Regions from separate parts of the Nesterenkonia suensis genome, predicted to be linked through region 2. Evidence: riboswitches for the same ligand, from Rfam matches in the RefSeq annotation. Region 2 holds a riboswitch; the other holds the start of a gene.
What was found. A riboswitch is a leader RNA that binds a small molecule or an ion and turns the genes downstream of it on or off. The one in region 2 is predicted to bind thiamine pyrophosphate.

Region 1: linked by a shared signal. The riboswitch ahead of thiC (phosphomethylpyrimidine synthase ThiC) and the one ahead of ACYVKI_RS13695 (3-oxoacyl-ACP reductase) in region 2 are both predicted to bind thiamine pyrophosphate.

What each region holds. Positions count from the first base shown of each region.
Region 1 is NZ_BAAGRN010000001.1:187,365-194,840, forward strand. Features, by position in the region: gene ACYVKI_RS00815 (O-methyltransferase) at 1-739, shown strand, start outside; gene thiC (phosphomethylpyrimidine synthase ThiC) at 773-2,587, opposite strand; TPP riboswitch at 2,584-2,690, opposite strand; tRNA gene ACYVKI_RS00825 (tRNA-Ser) at 2,992-3,076, opposite strand; RNA gene ffs (signal recognition particle sRNA small type) at 3,325-3,421, shown strand; gene ACYVKI_RS00835 (hypothetical protein) at 3,531-4,061, shown strand; gene ACYVKI_RS00840 (alpha-keto acid decarboxylase family protein) at 4,198-5,904, shown strand; gene ACYVKI_RS00845 (sensor histidine kinase) at 6,005-7,348, shown strand; gene ACYVKI_RS00850 (response regulator transcription factor) at 7,339-7,476, shown strand, end outside.
Region 2 is NZ_BAAGRN010000025.1:13,985-21,460, forward strand. Features, by position in the region: gene cls (cardiolipin synthase) at 1-1,159, opposite strand, end outside; gene ACYVKI_RS13685 (aminodeoxychorismate lyase) at 1,275-2,228, shown strand; gene ACYVKI_RS13690 (LLM class flavin-dependent oxidoreductase) at 2,209-3,579, opposite strand; gene ACYVKI_RS13695 (3-oxoacyl-ACP reductase) at 3,582-4,415, opposite strand; TPP riboswitch at 4,507-4,602, opposite strand; gene ACYVKI_RS13700 (histidine kinase) at 4,679-5,881, opposite strand; gene ACYVKI_RS13705 (response regulator transcription factor) at 5,906-6,574, shown strand; gene ACYVKI_RS13710 (hypothetical protein) at 6,686-7,476, shown strand, end outside.

The sequences.
Region 1 (7,476 bases), on a different contig from region 2:
GTCGGCCCAGTCCGACCAGTTCGCCCAGTCGTCCCTGGCCCGTCCCGGCCCCGACATCGGGGCCCCGGAGGCCGCCGCCGTCGACACCTATGTGGAGCACACCGTGGTGCGTCCCGGCCCGGAGTTCGCCGACGTGCAGCGCCGGGCCGAGGAGGGCGGGCTGCCGGCCATCGAGGTCTCCGCCGCCCAGGGCAAGCATCTGGAGCTGATGGTGCGGATCTCCGGAGCCCGCCACGTGTTGGAGGTCGGCACCCTGGCCGGGTTCTCCACGCTCTGGATGACCCGGGCCCTTCCCGCCGACGGGCAGCTGGTCACCTGTGAGGTCGAGCCCCACCACGCCGACGTCGCCCGGGCCAACCTGGACGGCGCCGGCGTGGGGGAGAGGGTGGACATCCGTGTGGGCCCCGCCGAGGAGACGCTGCTGGGCCTGGTGGAGGAGGTCGCCTCCGGGGCTCGGCCGCCGTTCGACCTGGCCTTCCTCGACGCCGACAAGGCCGGCAATCCTCGCTACTTGGAGCTTGTTCTGGAGATGGCGCGGCCCGGCACGGTGATCATCGGAGACAACGTGGTCCGCGACGGCGGGGTGCTGGAGGCCGGCTCGGAGGACCCGGACATCCAGGGAATCCGCCGGTTCCTCACGCGGCAGGGCGAGCATCCGCGGCTCGAAGCCACCGCCGTGCAGACCGTCGGGGCCAAAGGCTGGGACGGGTTCAGCCTGGCGGTGGTCACCGACGGCTGAAGCGGCTTCCGCCGTCATCGAGCGGTGCGCGGCTCAGGACTCCGTGGCGGCTTCTCCCGGCGGCCCCACCGGGATCTCCGGCGGCAGGTAGACGCTGCCTTCGGCGGCGGCGAACTCCCGGCTCTTGGCGGCCATGCCCTGCTCCACGATCCTGCGCTGGTCCTCGGCCGAGCCGAACTCGTCTCGGATGTCCTGAGAGATCCGCATGGAGCAGAACTTCGGACCGCACATGGAGCAGAAGTGCGCGGTCTTCGCCGGCTCGGTGGGCAGGGTCTCGTCGTGGAACGCCTGGGCGGTCTCCGGGTCCAGAGCCAGGGCGAACTGGTCCTTCCAGCGGAACTCGAACCGCGCCTTCGACAGCGCGTCGTCCCGCGCCTGAGCGGCCGGGTGACCCTTGGCCAGGTCGGCGGCGTGGGCGGCGATCTTGTAGGTGATCACCCCGGCCCGGACGTCGTCGCGGTTGGGCAGCCCCAGATGCTCTTTCGGGGTGACGTAGCACAGCATGGCGGTGCCGTAGCGAGCGATCTCGGTGGCGCCGATCGCGCTGGTGATGTGGTCATAGCCCGGAGCGATGTCCGTGACCAGCGGCCCCAAGGTGTAGAAGGGCGCCCCGTGACAGAGCTCCTGCTGGCGCTCCACGTTCTCCCGCACCAGGTGCAGCGGAATGTGGCCCGGGCCCTCGACCATGACCTGCACGTCGTGCTCCCAGGCCCGCCGGGTCAGCTCCGCCAAGGTGTCGAGCTCCGCGAACTGGGCCTCGTCATTGGCATCCGCGATCGATCCCGGCCGCAGCCCGTCGCCCAGAGAGAAGGCGACGTCGTAGGCGGCGAAGATCTCGCACAGCTCGTCATAGTGCGTGTACAGGAAGTTCTCCCGGTGATGCGCCAGGCACCAGCCGGCCAGGATCGACCCGCCACGGGAGACGATGCCGGTGACCCGCTCGGCGGTCAGCGGCACGTGCCGCAGCAGCACCCCGGCGTGGACGGTCATGTAGTCCACGCCCTGCTCGCACTGCTCGATCACCGTGTCCCGGAAGACCTCCCAGGTCAGGGCCGAGGCGTCGCCGTCGACCTTCTCCAGCGCCTGGTAGATCGGCACGGTGCCGATGGGCACCGGGGCGTTGCGCAGGATCCACTCCCGGGTGGTGTGGATGTCATCCCCGGTGGAGAGGTCCATGACGGTGTCTGCACCCCACCGGGTGGCCCAGCGCAGCTTGTCCACCTCCTCCGCGATGGAGCTGGTGACCGCCGAGTTGCCGATGTTGGCGTTGATCTTCACCAGGAACTCCCGTCCGATGACCATCGGCTCGGACTCCGGGTGGTTGATGTTGTTCGGGATGATGGCCCGCCCGGCGGCCACCTCGGCGCGCACCGTCTCCGGGTCGCAGCCCTCCCGCAGGGCCGCGTAGCGCATCTCCTCGGTGATGACGCCGCGCCGGGCGTAGTGCATCTGGGTGACCTTCCTCCCCGGCAGGGCGCGGCGCGGCACGGGACCTCTGCCGCGCCACTCGTCGCTGGCCGCCCCGCGGCGCACCGCCGAGCGGCCGTCGTCGTCGAGGCGACGGCCCCGGCCGGGGTACTTCTCGGTGTCCTCCCGAGAGAGGATCCACGGCTCGCGGAACGGCGGCAGCCCCTCCAGCGGGTCGCCGCCGGGGCCCGCGGTCCGGTAGGCCTCGAACCGCTCATTGGCGGAGCCGTCCGGTGAGTCGTGCAGGCGGATCCGGGTGACGGGGACCTCAAGGCCGGAGCCGTCGGTGATGCTGGCCCGTTCGTGGGCGGGGTGGGCCTCTTCCGTGGGGGAGGCGGTGGTGTTCGCCGAAGGGGTGGTGTGCACAGAGAAATCGCTCATGATGAGCCCTCACTTCCTACGCCGGCATGACCCGGTCAGGTTCGACGGTCCAGGCGTGCATCGCCTGATCTCAGCCCCTGCAGGGGCACCCGTGTGGACTCGTCGAGCGTAACCCACTGCCCGGCGGCGACGTCGTCATATGACGCGTGACCTGGGAGGACGGGAGCGCCTCGGGTCTGCGCGTCGGGTCTTGGTCGTGCATCGCGCCACGTGTGCCGGGAGCATCCAGTGGCCGCGAATCCCGGCATCTGAAGATGCTCGTCGGCGTGCTCCGGGCAGATGCCGTCAGGCGTGGCCACTCGAGAGGGGGGGGGGAGTGGAGAAGCGCTGACGCCGGGAGGAGAGACGGCGCCGCAGACACGACGAGGCCCCCGGTCAGATGACCGAGGGCCTCGTGCTTCGAGCGGAGGATGGGGGATTCGAACCCCCGAGGGCGTGAACCCAACACGCGTTCCAAGCGTGCGCCATAGGCCGCTAGGCGAATCCTCCTGGAGCACTCGGTCCGCAGGTGCGAACACCCGACGTCGCGAGAGCAGACTCCATCGTAGCGAAGAACAGCACGAAAATGCACATCGAGTCCGGATCGGCGCCATGACGGGCGTCAGCGCGCGACGCCGACCGTCAGACATGTGCCTGCACGAATGCCAGCGGGGCCACGGTCACGGGCGAGGCCGAGGGCAGGCGGCCCCGTGGACGGGCCAGTTGGCGCGGGCGCGGATCTCCGGGCTACGATGGTCCACGGCCCCACGTGTGGTGTCATCCTGCTGAACTCCCCCAGGACCGGAAGGTAGCAAGGGTAGGTGGGCTCTGGCAGGTGCACGTGGGGCCACTTCTCTGCCCGCCCGGCGATCTGCGCCACGGGTCGGGCCTGCGCTCCCTATCCCCGCGGCCTCCTTCTCGGGGATGACGACGACGCTTCGCCTCCTTCACTAGCGTGGGGCCCATGACTCATCCCGCGCACCGACGCACACCGTCCCCGCTGCTGCAGATCTGCCGAGGTCCCGTCGGCCAAGGATTCGCGATCAGCGCCGCCGCTCTCATCCCGGTCCGTCGCTATCCCCGTTGGCTGCGGGAGACGATCGTCTGGGTCCCGTCGGTCACGATGGCGGCAGTGTTCCTCTTTCCCGAGCAGGCGCAACGGATCGCTCGGCAGACGGGGCTCGAGATCGCTGAGTCCGTCGCCGAGCCCAGCACTGAGTCCGGTCCAGAGTCCGGTCCAGAGTCCGGTCCAGAGTCCGGTCCTGAGTCCGGCACTGAGGCTCCGCTGCCCGTCCGGCTGGCCGCCGCCGGATTCTTCGGGGCCGCCGTCTACGCAACGATGCGCACGAGCCTCTGGGCGGACACGGCACTGGAGAACGGGCTGCGGCGTCTCCGCGTCCCCGCCCCGCGGACGGTGCTGGCGGTGGCCGCGGGGACTGCAGCCTGGGGCAGCGCCGAACGTGAACGCCGCCGGGGTGCTTCACCCGGCGACTGAGATCGCTGCGTGGGGAAGTTCCCTCCCCGCTTCCTGGACAATGGAGAACAGCGCGTCCCGTGACCCGGGGCGAACTGACCACTTCATCCCGGCGGTCGCCCACAAGGCGACCCGCCACGACCGGAAGGCGAACCACGTGTCCGAGAACCCCACCGCCGAGGCTGCGATCACTCCTTCAGCCCCCAGCAGGCCTGGCTACACCATCGGTGACTATCTGCTCGACCGTCTGGCCGAACTGGGCCTCACCGAGCTCTTCGGAGTCCCCGGGGACTTCAACCTGCGATTCCTCGACCACGTGGTTGCCCATGACGACATCCGCTGGGTGGGATCGGCCAACGAGCTCAACGCCGGCTACACCGCCGACGGCTACGCCCGCATCCGCGGCATCGGCGCCTTCCTGACCACCTATGGCGTGGGAGAGCTCTCCGCCATCAACGCGCTGGCCGGCTCCTACGCGGAGTCCGTGCCGGTGGTGCAGATCGTCGGAGCCCCGCCGAAGGAGGCCCAGGCCTCCGGCCGGAAGATCCACCACTCGCTGGGCGACGGCGATTTCAAGCACTTCCTCCGCATGGCGGAGGAGGTCACCTGCGCGCACGCGGACCTCGACGCCGCCACCGCCACCTGGGAGATCGACCGTGTCCTGCGGGACGTCGTCTTCCGCCGCCGTCCCGGCTACCTGATGCTCGCCGCCGACGTCGCCGAGGTGCCGGCCTTCCCACCGTCGGCGCCGTTGATGACCGACCTGCCGGTGACCACCCCCGGAGCGGAGACCGCCTTCGAGGAGGCGCTGCGCCGCTTCCTGCCCGGCCGCCGCACCGCCGTGCTGGCCGACCTGCTGGTCCATCGCCTCGGGGCCACCGAGGAGCTCGCCTCCTTCCTCGCCGACTCGAACCTGCCCTTCGCGACCCTCGCCTGGGGAAAGACCCTGGTGGACGAATCCGACGAGAACTTCGTGGGCATCTACTCCGGGGCCGCCTCTCAGCAGCGGGTGCGCGATGTCATCGAAGGAGCCGATGCGCTGATTACGCTCGGCGTGGAGTACACCGACAACACCACCGCCGGGTTCTCCATGGATCTCGATCCTGCGCGACTCATCGACATCTCCCGCTTCGGAGCTCGGATCGGTGACGAGGTCTTCACCCCGATCTCCCTGGAGGCGGCGCTGTCCGTGCTGCACCGGGTGATCTCGGATCTCGGCGACGTCGCCCCCATGCCCTCCTCCGAGGCACCCGGACCGCAGACCCCGCGTGACCCCTCAGACGTCGCCCTGACACAGGACGGCCTGTGGGAGATCCTCGCCGCCCAGCTGGAACCGGGCAACATCGTCGCCGCCGACCAGGGCACCAGCTATTTCGGCATGGCCACCCACCGGTTCCCGGCGAAGTCCACGTTCATCGGTCAGCCCATGTGGGGCTCGATCGGGTACACGTTGCCCGCGATCCTCGGGGCCGGCCTGGCGGACCGCAGTCGTCGCCCCGTGCTGCTCATCGGTGACGGCTCCGCTCAGCTGACCATCCAGGAGATGGGCGTGATCATCCGCGAGAAGCTGCCCGCCGTCGTCGTGCTGGTCAACAACGATGGCTACACCGTGGAGCGCGCCATCCACGGCCCCGACGAGATCTACAACGACATCGCCCCCTGGCGGTGGGAGCTGGTGCCGCAGCTCTTCGGCGCCACGGAGGAGGGGCATCTGTTCCGCCGGGCCTCCACCGAGGCCGAGCTGCTGCAGGCCTGCCAGGACGCCATGGAGAACCGCGAGAAGCTGGTGTTCATCGAGGCCGTGACGCACCGTGACGACATCCCGCAGCTGCTGGAGGACGTGGCCAACGCGTTGAAGCGCTGACTCTGGCCTGCCATGATGCCCGGTCCGGGTGCAGTTTTCTGCACCAGGACCGGGCAGCTGCCTGGCTCGCCGTCCCCGCCCAGGCCGCTTAGGCTCGAAGATGATGACGACGACACCGCAGCCCCAAGCCAGCGCGGCGCCGGACGACGGCGTCCGGCTCAGTCTGCGGGCTCGACTGGAGCGGATGGTCACGGAGCTGATCTCCCTGACCACCGGGTGGCTGGTCTGGATGATGCCGATGACGGCGTTCTTCGCGTTGTGGCGGGTCCTGACGTTCAGCCCTGGAGATGCCGGCGGACCGCTCCTCACCTTCCTCGACTCCTGGTCGCTGAGCACCAGGCTCGTGACTGCGATGATCATCGCGCCGATCGTCGCGGTGGCCGTGCTCCCCGCCGTCGCGCGCGTGGCGGATCAGCTCCAGTTCTCCCGAGCCACCCACCTGCTGGGGGAGGCGCTGAACCCGCCGCCCACCCCAGACGGTCTGCCCTGGTGGCGCTGCCTGATCATCCGGAAGAATGACCGCACCAAGCCCGGCATGCTCGGGCGGAGCGTGAGCGGTGCCGTCGTCTCCAGTCTGCTGGCTGGAGGCGCGGTGCTCTCCACGGTGACGGCGATGGTGCTCCTGCTGTTGGTCGTCGCCGGGGACGCGCTGCTGTCGCGCTCCACCCTCTTCGATGACATCACCGGCCTGCTCCTGGGGCTGCTGGCAGCGGTCACGCTGCTCGCCTCTCCGTGGATCATCCATGGACTCAGTGAGCTGGACCGCCGCCTGCTGCGGAGCTTCTACGGCACAGATGAGACTGCGCGGCTGCAGGCCCGACTGGAGCAGGTGGACCAGGCCCGTTCCGACGCCGTCGACGTCGCCGACGCCGAACGGCGCCGCCTCGAACGCGACCTCCACGACGGCGCCCAGCAGCGGCTGACCGCACTCGCCGTGGATCTGGGCCTGTCCCGCCGGATGCACGCCCAGGACCCGGAACAGCTCCGCGAGACGCTGGTCCGTGCCCAGGGGGAGGTCACCTCCGCGCTGCAGGAGATCCGCGACCTGGTCCGCGGACTGCACCCCGCCGTGCTGGAGGACCGAGGACTCGACGCAGCGATCTCCGCGCTCGCCGACCGTGTCCCGTTCCCGGTGGAGATCCGCGTGGAGGTTGAGCCGCGTCCCCCGGTCCAGGTCGAGGCGGTCGCCTACTTCGTGGTCGCCGAGGCGCTCAACAACGCGATGCGTCACGCCCGGGCGGACCAGGCCAGCGTCCGGATCACCCGCCAGGACGATCAACTGATGGTGCGCATCGACGACGACGGCGCCGGCGGAGCCGACCCGGCCTCCGGCACCGGGCTGCAGGGCCTCCAGCGTCGCGTCAGCGCAGTGGAGGGGCGGCTCATGGTGGACAGTCCGGCAGGAGCCGGGACCCGAGTGGAGGCGGTGCTGCCGTGCGCGTGATCATCGCCGAGGACTCCGTGCTGCTGCGCGAGGGACTGGTGCGCCTGCTCGAGCATGCCGGGATCGACGTCGTCGCGGCCGTCGGAGACGCCCAGGCGCTACTGGAGGCGGTCGACGAGCAGGACCCG
Region 2 (7,476 bases):
CAGTGAACTGGTCGGCCTTCTTGGAGACCAGCAGGATGACCTCCACATTGCGGTGGGCGGCATTGGTGACCGCATAGAGCAGAGAATCGTCGGGCACCAGGTACGGGGTGCAGATGACCAGACGCTCGGTGGCCTGGTAGATGAGATCGTTGAACAGCCGCAGGTTGTTCTCGTCCGGAAAGCCCGGCCCGGACGGCACCACCTGGGCCAGCGCGCCTCCCGCGGCCGCCTCGTCGGCCTCGGTGTCCACCAGCAGCTGCTCCCCCAGGTTCTCTCCGGTCTCGGCGTACCAGTCGGAGGCGAAGACGATGTCCAGGCCGGTGACCGCAGGGCCGGTGAGCACCGCGTTCAGCTCCACCCAACGGCGTCCCATCCGCGCCGCCGAGGGCCGCTGGTAGTGGGGCTCGATGAGGTTGGTGGAGCCGGTCAGTGCCTTCACCCCATCCACGACGACGATCTTGCGGTGATTGCGCAGATCCAGTCGGGAGAACCGGCGACGCAGCGGCCGGACCGGCAGCACCCGGTGCCATTCGATGCTGGAGCGCTTGAGCCGGCGTTTCAGCCGGGGGTAGCCCCGCACGCGCATGGTGCCGAGGTGGTCGTAGAGGAACCGCACCTGGACCCCTCGGCCGGCGGCCCGCTCCATGGCGTCCAGGACGGGACCGGCGTACCCGGGGTCGTCGCCGACGATGTAGAACAGCACGTGGACGTAGTCCTCCGCCTCGTCGATGGCGTCGACCATCCACTCGAAGGAGGCCCTGTAGTCGGAGATCAGCTCGATGCTGTTGCCCTCCTGGATGGGGAAGGCGCCGAGCTTGCGGTTCAGGGCCGCCGTGGCGCCGAGCTGCTCGTCCTTGTCCCGCAGCTGGTCAGAGAGGTCCATATGGCTGGTGGCCTCCAGCAGCGACTCGTTGATGCTGCGCTGACGCTCCTGCCGGCGGGCGGAGAGCTTGTTGCGGCCGATCAGCAGGAACAGCGGCAGGGCGATGATGGGGATGAAGAAGATCGCCAGCAGCCAGGCCATCGCCGTGTTGGGCCGCCGATTGTCCGGGATGATGCCCAGCACGGCCAGGCGCACGCCGACTTCGAGCACGAGGATGATCAGCAGGATCCACTCGGGGAGTCCCTCGATCCCCAGCCCGCTCAGTGGCCACAGCATCGTCCGCTCCGCCTGTCCGTCGTCGTCGCTCCGCCCTGATCAGGGCCGCATACGCCTCACCATCCTACGGTGTCAGGTGTTTCCCCGGCCCGGTGCGCGGCCTATGCTGAGGGGCATGGCTGAGCACTTCCACGAGGACTCCGTCGCCGCCGTCGCCGTGCGGATCGACGTCGAGCACCCTGACGGTCTGATCTTCGACCCGCACCAGCCGCAGCTGCGGGTCACCGATCTCGGTGCCGTACGCGGCGATGGCGTCTTCGAGACCATGTACGCGATCCAGGGACGGGTGCGCAAGATCGACGCCCACCTGGAACGACTGGCCCGCTCCGCGGCCATCCTGGACATCGGCATCCCGCCGGCGAAGAGCTGGCAGGCCGCCGTCGAGCTCGGCTTCGACGAGTACCGCACCCGCGGCTCGCTGCCGGAGGAGCTGACCATCAAACTGGTGGCCACCCGCGGCGTGGAGGGCGAACCCGCCTCCGACGACCCCGCCTTCGCCGGCACCTACTGGGCCCTGCTGAGCCCGGTGACCGAGGCGATGCGCGCCACCCGAGGCCAGCCCGTGACGGCCACCCTGCTGGACCGCGGCTACGACTCCACCGCCGCCGAGCGCGCCCCCTGGCTGCTGCTGGGAGCCAAATCGCTCAGCTACGCCGTGAACATGGCATCGCTGCGCTGGGCGAAGGAACACGGGTTCGACGACGTCATCTACACCACCTCCGACGGCCAGGTGCTCGAAGGACCGACCTCCACAGTGCTGATCGTCACGCACGGCCAGGATGGCGCCCGGCGGCTCATCACGCCGGTGCTGGAGACCGGCATCCTGCCCGGCACCACCCAAGGGGCGATCTTCGCCGCCGCCGAGAAGGCCGGGTGGAGCCTCGGCTACGGGCCGCTGATCCCGCAGGACCTGCTCGACGCCGACCACGTCTTCCTGGCCTCCTCAGTGCGGCTGGTCTCCCCGGTGGCCCGCCTCGACGACGCTGAGCTGGCTGTCGACGACGAGCTGACCGCGGAGCTGATCGACCTGCTGGCCGAGGACCTGCCGGTCAGCCACCCGCTGAACTGAACGCCGCCGCCGGTGCGGGTGCTCTCCGCTCCGGCACGGCCAGCCCCAGGTGGTCCCGCAGCGTGGTGCCGGTGTAGTCGGTGCGGAACCGTCCGCGGCGCTGCAGCTCCGGGACCACGTGGTCCACGAAGTCCTCGAGGCTGCCCGGCATGGCCGGCGGCATGAGGTTGAAGCCGTCCGCCGCCCCGTAGTCCACCCAACGTTCGATCTCGTCGGCGATCGACTCCGGCGTGCCCACCATGGTGCAGTGCCCTCCCCCGGCGGCCAGCCGGCCCAGCAGCTGCCGGACGGTGGGCCGCTCGGTGGCGATGATCCGCAGGATCGTGGCATACCGGCCCTGCGGCCCGGTGAACTCCTCCAGCGGGGGCAGCTCCGGGACGGGCGCGTCGAGCTCCCAGTCCGAGGTGTCCTGGCCGATGAACACGCTGAGCTGGCGCAGCGAGGCCTCCGTGGGCAGCAACGCGTCCAGTGCGGCCTGCTTGGCGCGTGCCTCGGCCATGGTGGAGCCCACATAGGTGACCAGCCCAGGCATGATCGCCGTGCCGTGGGGGTCGCGCCCTGCGGCGGCGAGCCGGCGTCGGACATCGGTGCTGTACTCCCGCGCGGCCTCGACGTCATAGGCGACCGCGTAGATCGCCTCCGCGTAGCGGGAGGCCAGGTCTCGGCCCTGCTCGGAGGCCCCGGCCTGGAAGAGCACCGGCCGACCCTGCGGCGGGCGCGGGACGTTCAGCGGCCCGGCCACCTGGAAGTGCTCGCCCTGATGGTCGATGGGGGCGATGAGGCCGCCGTCGGAGTAGCGTCCGTCCCGATCGTGGAGCAGGGACTCCCGCGGCCAGGAGTCCCAGAGCCGGGTGACGGCATCGATGAACTCCTCGGCCCGGGTGTAGCGCTGCGCGTGCGCCGGCATGGCTGGGTAGGAGTGGTTCTGCGCCTCGGCGTCGAACATGGAGGTCACCACGTTCCAACCGATGCGCCCACCGCTGATGTGGTCCAGGCTGGCCAGCAGCCGGGCCGCGTGGAACGGGGTCCAGAAGGTCGAGGACACGGTGCTGACCAGCCCGATCCGCTCGGTGTGCTGACTCATCGCCGACAGCAGCGTCAACGGCTCCAAGAACCAGGTGGGCCCGTCCTCGACGGCGCCGATGCCCAGCGAGTGGCCGTCGGCGAAGAACACGGCATCCAGCGTCCCGCGCTCGGCGAGGCGCGCCAGCTCGATGTAGTAGTCGACGTCGCCGAGCCGTTCCACCGCAGAGTCCGGCGCGCGCCAGGCGGCCTTGTGGTGCCCGACGCCGAAGAGGAACAGGTTCAGCTTGACCTGCGGTGCTTCGGTGGTGATCTGTCGCGCTCCCATGCTCAGCCCTTCACCAGCCCGCCGTCGACGATCAGATTCTGCCCCGTCACCCCGCGCGACCACGGGGAGGCGAAGAACAGGGCGGCGTCGGCCAGCTGCTCCGGGGTGGTCACTTTGCGCAGCGGGGTGCCGGCGGCGATGGCGTCGAAGACCTCCTCCGGGGTGGCGGCGGAGGCGTCGGTGGTGCGCAGCAACCCGCCGGAGACCATGTTGACGGTGATGCCGTCCGGTCCGAGGTCGTCGGCGAAGGTGCGCGTCAGCGAGAGCAGCGCCGCCTTGGCCGCGGTGTAGTCGTGGTACGGCACCACCGGGTGCTGGAAGAGGTTGGTGCCGATGGTGATGACCCGCCCCTGGCCGGCCTCGCGCATCCCGGGCAGGGCGGCCTGGATGACGTTCAGCGGGCCGGTCACCGAACCGGCGAACTGCGCCTCGAACTCCTCGGCGGTGATCGCATCGGCCTGAGGGCGGGCGTCGCCGGTGAAGGCGAAGTCCACCAGGGCGTTGTTCACCACGGTGGTCACCGGGCGACCGAAGTGCTCGGCGGCGGTGCTGATCAGCTGCCGGACCTGGTCGGCGTCGCGGATGTCGGCGCCGACGGCGAGCGCCTGCTCCGGGTGGGCGGCGGCGATCGCTGAAGCCGCGGCCTGCGAGGAGTGGTAGTTGACCACGACCCGGGCACCTTCGCGGAGGAAGGCTGCGGTGAGGGCCGCGCCCAGGCCGCGGGCGCCGCCGGTGACGACGACGACCTGCTCGGCCAGCGGCAGGGCGCCCTCGTGGGCCTCGGCCCTGGATTCCCGGGTGGGTGCGGCGTCGTGGAGTGCGGTGTCGGTGCTCATGCGTGCCTCTCGTCTCGAGGCGAAGGCAGCCCGCAGGCGATGCGCGAAGCACCCCGGTGATCCCACCAGGTGCGCCGCCGTGCGACGCGTGGCCGCGTATGCCGGACAATCCCTTCGCCAGTGCTAACTGGATCAGGTTCGACGGGTGTCATCTCAGCCGCAGAGTGCGGCACCCCGTGTCACGGTCACCATCTCAGCACATGGCGGGCGTCACAGCCAGTCGGTGAGGGACGGATGACCGCGGATCCCTGTCCGTGACGCCTTCATCCGACCGCTCCAGACGCAGGAATTCCGACCTGGCACTCGCGGCGCATCCCGTGAGCTTCCAGACACCACCGTCCGGCATCGTCAGGTCCGGCGCGCAACGTTCCTCCAAGTCTTCTCACTCGCCAATCCATGCTGCTCATGCCGACCCCGCGGCCGTTGCCCACTCCAGCGGATTCGCCGTCCGCCCCAGCACGGTTCGCCACCGTCAGATCCAGGGTCTCGCCGACCTCGAGCGTGATCCAACAATCGGGCTCGCCTGCATGAGAGGGAGCACCATGCCGCAGCACGTTGGTGACGGCCTCCTGAATCAGGCAACCGAGGTCGTGCTGGAGGACGAGCCCCACGTTCGCGGAATCCCCACGCACCAACAGCTGCGGATGATGCCCGCCCTCACGCAGTTCATCCAGGCGCAGCTCGAGGACCTCGTCCAACCCCATCTGGATACCGGCGTACTCATCTCCCGGAATCTCCTGCAGCACCGACACCACCTGATGCAGATCTGAGATCGCCGAGCCCGCGGCCTCCGAAATCGCCCGCAGGGCCGTCTCGTGGCCCTGAGGATTCTGGGCCAGTCCGGCCACTTCGCTGCGCATCCGGATCATCGTCAGCTCATGACCCAACGAGTCGTGGAGTTCATGGGCGAGCGCGCGTCTCTCGGCCTCCCTGGCCGCCTCGAGGGCCGCTTCAACAGCAACAGCACGTTCCTCAGCATCCTGCTGCCGCTCATAGGTCCGCCGGAGCAGACCCCCGACCACATAGGCGCCCCCGATGCACAGTGCCCACCACACCCACATTCCAAGGTCCGACCCACTTGACGCTCGGTCCCACACGGACAGCGTCACCCAGAACAAGGCCAGCACCAGATAGGCGCGCCGGCACCATGGCCGGGCGGAGACAGCCATGATCCCTCCGAAGGCGACCGCCAGGAGCGCCCCCTCCACGGGAGCCCCCATGAATCCGCTCATGGCCGCGCCTCCGAGTGCGACGACGGCACCGGCCTGCGGCGCGATCCACAGCGCGCAGAAACTCAATGCCCAGGCAATGTAGGCAATCAACGTACCCTGTGCCACTGGGGACTCCAGCACGAGGATCTGCAGCACCAGGGAGATGATCAGAGCCGACCCCACGGGAATCGTGACGGCCAGCAGTGCGTACCGTGGGAGCTTCTGCACCATGCTGGGAACTGGGGTTCGCACCATGTGGTCAGGCTATAGGATCGTTCCATGATTCAAGTGCTGGTGGTGGACGATCATCCCGCCATGCGCGACGCACTCAGCATCTACGTGCGATCTGCCTCCGACATGGAGCTGGTCGGCGGCCACGCCACTGGTCGGGCTGCTCTCCACCGCGTCCGGGACGACGCGCCCGACGTCGTCCTACTCGACCTCCACCTCCCGGACCACGACGGCGTCGAGATCACTCGGATCATCGTCGACACCTACCCACGCACGCGGGTGCTGGCACTGTCAGCGTTCACATCCCCAACGACTGTCGCTCATGCGATTCTCGCGGGCGCCACCGGGTACCTCAGCAAGGGCGCGACCGCACGGGAGATAGTGGCTGGCATACGCCGTGTCCACGCCGACAAGCCCATCTTGGACTCCGCTGTTGCCCCCCACCTGCTGGTCAGCCCGACAGCCTCTCCAGACGCTCTTCACCGAGCAGCAACGCAGATCCTCAGCCTGGTCCCAGAGATCCCGCCCCGGGAGCTGGAGACCTTGCAGCACCTCTCCACAGGTCTCAGCAATCATGAGATCGCGCAGGCCATGACGATCAGCGAAGCCGCAGTCAAAGGACATCTGAGCCGGCTGAATCGCAGACTCGACGCTCGAGACCGCGTGCAGCTGCTCATCCGTGCTACGCAGCTGGGTCTCGTCAGACCTCGGATGTAGCCAATGGTCACCAGTATCCGCTCTTCTACCGGGCGACGGTCGCAACTTCGTCGATCCTAGAGTGCAGCCCCTCACCTGGGGTTCTCAACTCATCCGGCCAAGAAGGGACGCATGAAGACTCTCGTATCGCTCGCTTCGATAGGCGCGCTGAGCGCAGGCATGTTCACACCTATGCAGGTGGACAACACGCCCCACACGCCGCCGCCATCGGGCTTCCCAGAGTCAGACAAATCTGGGGCACTGGATGTATGGGACTCACCGACTGGAGAGGCCAGGGTCTCACACACTCCAAATACCGAAAACTCCTCTGTCGAACCTTCTACCCCACAATCTCCTGGGGTGCAGGATGAGACCGAACTGGACGAACTATCCGCAAACGATAGACTCACTTTTACTGTCGTCGATACGGCCGCAGCTGAAGAGATTGGTTCCACGGCAGACACTGAGTTGCATCTCGCGTTGAACGACGGCCTCGGGTCCACTTTCAAGGTGACCAGTCACCCCGCAGGAATGGAGTTCAACTCTGTGGTCAGCGACTCCAACGAACCTACTGCACCTGCTTTGGACCTCGACATCACATCGGAGGCAGAGCTGACCGAGAACCCTGAAGGGCACCTTCTGGAAGCCGACGAAGGAACTGTCGCTGCGTTCACCAGCATCACAGCAAGTGACGCTTCGGGTGAAGAAATCGAGGCCTGGTACACCTGGGAAGACGGGATCCTCTACCAGGAATTCAACCATGATCAGGTCAGCGATTACCCGGTCTCAGTCTCCTCCGGATGGAGCTACTCCTACACGTACTCATACGGCAAGACGAAGTACCAGGCGTCCAGCCTGGTCCGCGGCTGCTTCAATTGCTATTTTCCTATTTCCGGCGCCCCTAGGAACTATCCCAGCAATGG